2 regions of the Psychrobacter sp. ENNN9_III genome follow, and region 2 is predicted to be linked to the other one. Evidence: predicted binding sites of a transcription regulator. Region 2 holds the regulator's gene; the other holds the start of a gene.
The links. The regulator PhoB, encoded in region 2, activates phosphate uptake and scavenging genes when phosphate is short. The targets are predictions, from matches to a motif close to TGTCATNAANCTGTCATAA.
Positions count from the first base shown of each region.

Region 1: the regulator PhoB is predicted to act here: its motif matches at 1,654-1,672, upstream of pstS (phosphate ABC transporter substrate-binding protein PstS).

Region 1 is NZ_LNUO01000139.1:22,097-26,533, reverse strand. Features, by position in the region: gene PENNN9_RS08555 (FAD binding domain-containing protein) at 1-650, opposite strand, end outside; gene PENNN9_RS08550 (2Fe-2S iron-sulfur cluster-binding protein) at 647-1,318, opposite strand; gene pstS (phosphate ABC transporter substrate-binding protein PstS) at 1,761-2,927, shown strand; gene pstC (phosphate ABC transporter permease subunit PstC) at 3,281-4,234, shown strand; gene pstA (phosphate ABC transporter permease PstA) at 4,422-4,437, shown strand, end outside.
Region 2 is NZ_LNUO01000206.1:6,554-10,990, forward strand. Features, by position in the region: gene PENNN9_RS12260 (M23 family metallopeptidase) at 117-707, shown strand; gene phoR (phosphate regulon sensor histidine kinase PhoR) at 704-1,669, opposite strand; gene PENNN9_RS12755 (hypothetical protein) at 1,659-1,817, opposite strand; gene phoB (phosphate regulon transcriptional regulator PhoB) at 1,887-2,591, opposite strand; gene dtd (D-aminoacyl-tRNA deacylase) at 2,721-3,173, opposite strand; gene asd (archaetidylserine decarboxylase) at 3,292-4,131, shown strand; gene PENNN9_RS12285 (DUF1287 domain-containing protein) at 4,250-4,437, opposite strand, start outside.

The DNA.
Region 1 (4,437 bases), on a different contig from region 2:
AGCACGACATGTGTGATAAGCTCGCCCGACTCTAAAACGTTTTCGATATGGGGGGTGTCCTTTGGCAGACAATAAAAGTCTTTTATTGGAATCTGCCGGGTCGAGCCATCGGTTTTGGCAGTCTCAATCGTTGCATCAAGCAGACGCATAGCGACTGCCATATCAGATGGGTGCTGAGCAATACAAGCGTCACTTGTGCCTAAAATTGCAAGGGAGCGGTTCTCACCATTAATTGCAGGGCAGCCGGTGCCGGGTTCACGCTTATTACAAGGGCTATCGGTATGATAAAAGTAGTAGCAGCGCGTACGCTGTAAAAAGTTACCGCCAGTCGTCGCTTTGTTACGCAGCTGTCCGGTTGCTCCAGCTAAGATAGCCCGCGACAATACTGGGTAGTTTTCAATAACGGTAGGATGCGCGGCCAGATCGCTATTGCTCACTAAGGTTCCGATACGTAGGCCGCCATCAGCAGTGTCTTCAATCTGTTCAAGCGCTAAGCGTGTCACATCAACCAGCTTGGTTGGCGTTTCAATCTCAAACTTCATTAGATCGAGTAAATTGGTACCGCCTGCGATAAATGAAGCCTCTTTAGGAGTAGCAAACATTACCGCTTGCTGCGGTTCGAGGGCACGGATATATTCAAAGCGTTTCATGAGCGGCCTCCTGCTGTGCTACTGGCAGTTTTATTATGGTTTACTGATTGGTTACCAAGTTGGGACTGACTGGGCGGCGGTGACCAAATACCTGTTACTGCCGAGTCTTGCAGCGAACTTGTAGTCGTCTCTTCACTAGAAGAAGCACGCTTACCTGACACTTCACTCTTAAGCACTTGTGAGATGGCATCCACGATGTTTGGGTAAGCAGAACAGCGACAAATATTACCGCTCATACGCTCAGCGATCTCTTGGACTAATAACCCATTCGGGTTTTTGAGATCTGTCGTCACATAGCTTGGCCAGTTTTGTTTCACCTCTTCTATTAAAGCAGTCGCTGAACAGATCTGCCCTGGCGTGCAATACCCACACTGAAAGGCATCATGATCTTTAAAGGCTTGTTGCAAGGCTGATAACGATTCAGGCATGCCGATGCCTTCGATAGTGGTAATCTCATCACCATCGTGCATGACGGCTAAGGTCAAACAGGAATTGATGCGCTCACCATTGATGAGCATCGTACAAGCACCGCACTGACCGTGGTCACAGCCTTTTTTGGGTCCGGTAATTTGCAAGTGTTGGCGACAGACATCGAGCAATGTCGTGCGCGGATCGAGATTATCAAGCTGATAATCCTGCTTATTTATCGTTAACGTCAAAGTAGACATGCTGGCTTCTCGCTGGCAGATGATAAGAATTTGCGGATGATTTTTTATCCATCCATCTAGTTATTTAGTATTGATTATTTAATATTAAGACGTATTGAACATTTAACTTTGACATTACCACAGACTAGTTTTATGCCTTTAATATGCGCTAATGTCATCATTAATATAGAAAAATACAATCAAAACAATCTATACATTAATATGCTCAGCAAAACTTACGATATTGTTTTTTTGTAGTAGATAGGCAAAAAATGTTAACACTAAAGCAAATACTCCTCTCCTTCATCTGTGCTTACAAAATTAAAATATCACTGCTAACAAGATAAATTTCCTATTGTCATCAAACTGTCATGAAAGATTGGCAAACTACCACGCATCTCACAGGTAGTCGTTTTTGCTTTGTTTTCAAATTTGTGTTGTTGTCAAACTTTAGGAGTCCTACATGCGTTATTCGTTATTAGCAGTCGCCGTTAGTTGCACCTTAGTACTCACCGCTTGTAATAAATCCACCGACCCTGCAGAGTCAGCAGCGCAGAGTAACACCAGCGCGGTGACAGTGGCCGAAACCACCAGCACAGCGACATCTTCTCCAGCAAGCGATTTTAAATCAGCTGAAAACATCGCCATGAACATCACTGGTGCTGGCGCGTCGTTCCCGCAGCCTATCTATGCCAAATGGTCATATGACTACAATGCCGCGACTGGCGGTCAGGTCAACTATCAGTCTATCGGCTCCTCAGGTGGCATCAAACAAATCCAAGCAAAAACCGTCGACTTCGGTGCGTCCGATGCCCCCATGACTCCTGAAGAGCTGGACGCGGCAGGTCTTATTCAGTTTCCAACCGTCATCGGCGGCGTGGTACCGATTGTCAATATCGATGGCGTGGGGCCAGGTGAGCTAAAGCTGGACGGCGCAACCCTAGCCGATATCTATCTGGGCAAAATTAGCAAATGGAATGACCCTGCTATCACCGCCATGAACCCAGATTTGACCCTGCCAGATGCTGCCATTACCACCGTGTTTCGCTCAGATGGCTCAGGCACGACCTTTAACTTCACCGATTATCTGGCGAAGGTTTCAACTGACTGGAAAGACAGCGTGGGTGTCGATAAAACCGTCAAATGGCCAACCTCTGCCACAGGGGCAGGCGGCAAAGGCAACGAGGGCGTATCAAGCTACGTCAACCGTATGAAAAACGCTATCGGCTACGTCGAGTATGCCTATGCCAAGCAAAACAACATGGCGCATGCCGCACTAAAAAACGCAGCGGGTAACTTCGTGCAGCCATCCGCTGAGACCTTTGCCGCGGCAGGTGACATCGATTGGTCACAGCAAGCAGGCTTTTACAAAGTCATCACCAACTCTGAGACTGAGCAAGCGTGGCCCATCGCTGCTGCTACCTTTATCTTGGTACACAAGCAGCCAGAAAACCCGCAGCAAGTGGCTGGCGTGTTGAACTTCTTTGATTGGGCGTATGCCCAAGGTGATGATAGTGCCATGGCGCTTGATTATGTGCCTTTCTCTGATACCGCAGTGGCACTGTTTAAAGACAAGTGGAATGAAGTCAAAGGCCATGATGGTCAACCTGTCTACACCCCAGCTCAGTAGTTTGTCTATATATGTATAGCAGCACTTGTGAGCCCCTTTGAGACACCTATTCTCCGGTGGTTGTCTCAAAGGTTTTATCACAACAAATTTAAAAGTAGAGCCGTTAACGATAGTCAATAATAAATAAAGTGGATATCTATCCTTATAGTGCAAGACTGGTATCAATTTTTCTTGCTTGCTGTGCCTGCGCAGACAGAGGCTGCAAAAAATTTATTCCAGTCTTGCGGTATCTCTTTCATATTGACTTAATTGCATCGTTAATAGCACCCTTTATTAAGATTTAGTTTGCTGTGATAAGACCTGATGAGTCTTTTAAAGATTTTGATTTAACATTATTTAATGCTGAGACACTTATGAATGATTTAAGGTCGCAACTGGCAAAACAAAAACGTTACGATGCACTATTTGTCAATGCCACCAAGGCGTTTGCCATCCTCGTGCTGCTATCATTGGGCGGTATTTTGCTCTCTTTGATCATTGGCGCTTGGCCGAGTATTCAAGCATTTGGTCTGGGGTTTTATACCAGTAATAACTGGGATACGGTCGCCAATGAGTATGGTGCGCTGGCGCCTATTTATGGCACGCTGGTGACTTCGTTTATCGCCATTTTAATCGCTGTACCCGTCAGCTTTGGCATTGCGATATTTTTGACTGAGATGTGTCCAAACTTTTTAAAAAAGCCCCTTGGCATCGCCATTGAGCTGCTGGCAGGTATCCCCTCTATCATTTACGGTATGTGGGGGTTGTTTGTATTTGCGCCCTTCTTTGGCGATCACATTCAGCCGTGGTTTATCGAGCATATCGGCCCACTGCCTATCATTGGTAAGCTGTTTACCGGTGCGCCAATGGGATTGGGTATGTTTACCGCCTCCTTGGTACTTGCCATTATGATTATTCCTTTTATCGCCGCCACCATGCGTGATGTTTTCTCTGTGGTGCCAGACCTGCTCAAAGAATCAGCTTATGGCATGGGTGCGACCACTTGGGAAGTGATGTTTAAGATTATCTTGCCCTATACCAAGGCAGGTGTGGTCGGTGGGGTTATCTTGGGGCTGGGTCGGGCGCTGGGCGAGACCATGGCCGTGACCTTTCTTATTGGTAACGCCTTTAATATCAGTCCAAGTCTGTTTACCTCTGGCGTCACCATTACCTCAGCGCTGGCCAATGAGTTTGCCGAAGCCTCCAGTGAGCTACATCTGGCCTCGCTGCTGCACCTTGGCCTCATACTATTTATCATCACCTTTATTGTGCTGTCACTGGCTAAGCTCATGCTAATGCGCATGGATCAAAAAGCAGGCAATCGCTGACACATAACGACACACAGACGATAGTGATATACAGGCTGATAAAAAATCTTGAAAAATGGAAATGAGTTTTATGCCTACTAATGCGATGCACTCAGCGCTACCTGCGCAGACTGGCTTTGATAGCCGCTACGACAAGCGTCTTTATAACAAAAGACGCTGGGCCAATAAGCTGGGCTTGGGTTTTGCCATGTCGGCGATGGTAT
Region 2 (4,437 bases):
GTGCAGCCTTTATATTTATGGGGATAAAAACGTCATATAACAATGCTATACAGAGGGGCGTGAACAAGTCTCTTATAATGGTAGTGTGAACAACAAAACAAATATAAGAGATGAGGATGCCAGTAAATCAAAAAAACCAGCAACCAAAGCCTACACTTTTGCATCGTGTGCTAAGTGTATTGATCAAAGCTGCTGTGCTATTGGCCCTATTATTTATATTTGACAAACTCCTTCCAAGCATCAGCCAACAAACACAGTCGTTTGTCGTCGCAAAATGGCAACAGTTGAGTCTGCTACAGCAGGAGTTGCCCACAGAAGATAGCCTACCGAGTCCGCTACCAGAGCAGCGCCTGACCGATACTTGGGGCGCTGCTCGTAGCCAAGGGCGCACACATGAAGGCATCGATATATTTGCACCGCGCGGCACACCAGTACAGTCAACGACGCAAGGCATTGTCAGTAAGGTTGGAGAGAATACGTTGGGCGGACGTGTGGTGGTGGTCGTAGGTCCCGGCGGCGCAGGACACTACTATGCGCACCTAGAAGACTATGCTGATATATCTCCCAACGACTGGGTAGGTGCTGGTGATATCATTGGCTATGTCGGTGATAGTGGTAATGCTAAAGGTACACCGCCGCACGTACATTATGGTATTTATATCAGCGGCAGTGCTGTCAATCCTTACCCACTTTTACAAAAAGACTAAAGCGTAGGCTCAGATCGCACATGGTTGGCGGGGAACAACGCACTAAACGTCGACCCTACGCCCTCTGTTGACTCAATTTGTAAGTTTACATCGTATTGATATAAGACATGTTTGACAATTGCTAGCCCTAATCCAGTGCCGCCTGTGGCACGGCTACGACCACTATCGATACGATAAAAACGCTCAGTCAATCGCGTAATATGCTGCGGTGCAATACCGATACCATCATCCTCAACAGCAAAGCGGCAGCCTTCAGAGGTCTTGGCCCAGCTGATTGTGATATTGCCGCCTTTGGGGGTGTATTTGATGGCATTGATGACCAAATTAGACAAGGCGCTATTTAAATACATCTCTGACCCGTATAAACCGTCATAGGTATCTATCTGCAAATGTATGCTATGCCCATATTCACTATTGTAAGCTTGGGCATCATCGTAGATATGGGTTAGCAGTTTGGTCATATTAATATAATGAAACTCATGCGTCTCTTCGATCTCAATTCGAGACAGCAGTAATAAATCATTGACGATTCTATTCATACGCGCTGTCTGCTGGGTCATCAGCTCAAACCCACGCTGCCAATGCGGCGGCATGTCTGGCTGATCTGAGAAGTTTTCGAGATAACCCATTAGGACTGTCAATGGCGTTCTAAGCTCATGTGAGACATTTGCCACAAAGTCGCGGCGCATTTGTTCCAAATGATGCAGACGAGTCACATCATAGATGATTAATAGTTTTTCGTCCCCAAAAGGGGTGAGCTCACATTTCAAGTAACGCTTAGGGTCTCGCCAAGATGCCATATGCACACCATCGTTAGGTGTCGTCATAGTTTGATAGTACTGGCGAAACTCAGGCACATTAATAAAATCAAAAATACTCTTACCTTTATCCGCTGCTTGTAGCAATAGCAAATCCTCAGCAGCTTGGTTCCACCACTCTAGACTATCATCATCATTGAGCAATATTACGGCGTCTTGTAGAGCGCGTAATGAGCTTCTGATTTTTTTTGAGCTGACCCATCACTTCTTGCTGAGTTGCTTGATCTTGCGGGTGCTGTTCTAGCTCGTTTTGTTGCTCGTTTTGTTGCTCGTTTTCTATAGGCGTTATCATATCTTTCATACCCTTACGACTATCTACTGCGTTACCTTGTCATTCATATGTCGTTCTGTTTAAACTGGCTCATACTGGCTTAATGAGACTCGAAAACCGATAGCCAGTACCACGCACTGTTTGAATCAACGTATCGCAGTCGTGGGGCTTTAATAATTTACGTAAACGCCTGATATGCACATCAATTGTCCGATCTTCGATATAGACATTGCCGCCCCATACCTGATCGAGCAGTTGTGCGCGCGTATAGGCACGCTCCGGATGACTCATAAAAAACGCCAATAGCCTATATTCTGTCGGTCCGATATCCACAACCTTATCATTGGCCGTGACGCGTTGGCCTTTGGGATCTAGGCTCAGCTTACCTATCTCAATGGGCTTATCAGCACTCAGCGCACTACTACGACGCAGTACTGCTTTAATCCTTGAGAGTAGCTCTCGTGTCGAAAAAGGCTTGGTCATATAATCATCAGCACCCGCATCAAGCCCATGAACTTTACTGTCCTCTTCACTTTTGGCCGTCAGCATAATGACTGGTATCTCAGCAAGCAGCTCATCGCTTTTGAGCATACGACAAAAATCAATACCGCTTTTATCTCCAGGTAACATCCAATCTAACAAGATAAGTGCAGGACGATGATCAACCACTTGTTGATGCGCCTCTGACACATCAGCCGCTTGCAAGCTGTCAAATCCAGCCATCTCCAACGTCATCACCACCATTTCACGAATGGCAGGCTCATCTTCGACAATCAAAATTTGCTCATTATGCATAGGACAACCTTATTGTTAAGCGCTGAATAATTATATAAGAGGGAAATTTAAGCTAAAAAAGCCGGTAAATACTCATTAATAACCGTCTATTAAACGCGTTAATTATGACAGTTTGATGACATTCGCACTTCAAACTTCTAACAAAAAGTTTAGTGGCCCATCATTGACGCTGTCGATTTGCATGTCAGCTCCGAACTGACCCGTTGCAACGTTGGGATGCTGAGTCTTTGCATAAGCGACTAACTGTTCAAACAATACTTTTGCAGCCTCAGGCGACATCGCACCACCAAAATCAGGGCGTCGTCCTTTGTCTGTTTTGGCCATTAAGGTAAATTGTGATACCAGTAATAATCCGCCACCTACCTGTTGTACATTTTTATCTAGTTTGCCAAGCTTGGCTGGATCATCTGTATTTTCAAAAATGCGATATGTGATAATTTTATCGATCATTCGTTTTGCATGCTGTAAGTCATCATCGGGTCCTAAGCCAATATATGCCAAGAGCCCATGTTCAATCGAGCCTATACAACATTCATCGACTATAACACTAGCACGGTTTACCCGCTGGATTAGAGCTTTCATAAACTGCATCCTTAAACAATTATGGTCATACGATTAAGTGCTGACCATGATAAAATATAAATATTTATTATTTCCAACTTTTATTTTCTTATTTTAACCACTACTTTGGTAACCCTTTATGACCTTATTTACTACCATTCAGCAGTTTGTACCGCAGCAAAAACTTAGTAAAGTTGCTGGACGTTTGGCGGCCAGTCGCCACCCTATGGTTAAACGTGCTTTTATTCGCAGCTTTGCAAAAGCGTATGACGTAAAGTTAGATGAATACGAACGTCAAAGCTTAAATGCTTACGAGAGCTTTAACGACTTTTTTACCCGTGAGCTTAAAGGTGATGCGCGTGCTATCGATACCACCGTCCATGGCATTGTAAGCCCTGCTGACGGCATTGTCTCGCAGCTTGGTCAAATTAACGATCATAAGCTACTTCAAGCTAAAGGGCGCTACTACGACATCGGACAGCTACTTGCTGATAGTGACGATGGTAGCTACTTCGCTGATGGTAGTTTTGCTACTGTTTATTTAGCGCCCAGCAACTATCACCGTGTGCATATGCCTTTTACAGGTACCTTGACCAAAACTCGCTATGTGCCAGGTACGTTATTTTCAGTCAATAATATCACTGCTGCCAACGTGCCTGACTTATTTGCTCGTAATGAGCGTTTGGTTTGTATGTTTGATACCGAATACGGCAAAGCAGCAGTCGTCATGGTGGGCGCAATGATTGTCGCTGGTATCGAGACGGTAGCAACGGGGAAGATTACCCGTACCGACGATATTCAAGAAGCTGAGCATAGTATGGTTTTGGCTCAAGGTGATGAGCTTGGGCGCTTTTATCTGGGGTCAACCGCTATTGTCATATTACCTAAAGCTGCAAAAGCTGACTGGCAAGAAAATATAACGGCGAACAGCGTGGTACAAATGGGTCAATTACTAGGTGTAGCCCATACTGACAAATAAATAAAAACCCACCAAAAAACCCAGTCAATGATATGGCATCATTGACTGGGTTTTGTTTTGCGCCACATTATTCATCATTTACGCTATGAACAACCTTATATCATCTATACCAAGCGTTTTAGTAACGAAAATGTTTGGCTATAGGATAGGTAAAAAGGATATTTTCTTCTTGAGTACCATCTCCAATATTATGAATAATAAGCGGCGTCCCATCGGCAGCCTTTTTGTTTGAGACGATACCAATATGCGGCACGTTGTCTTTTGGCAGTCGCCACGTCACAATGTCCCCTGTCTGAAAACTGTCTT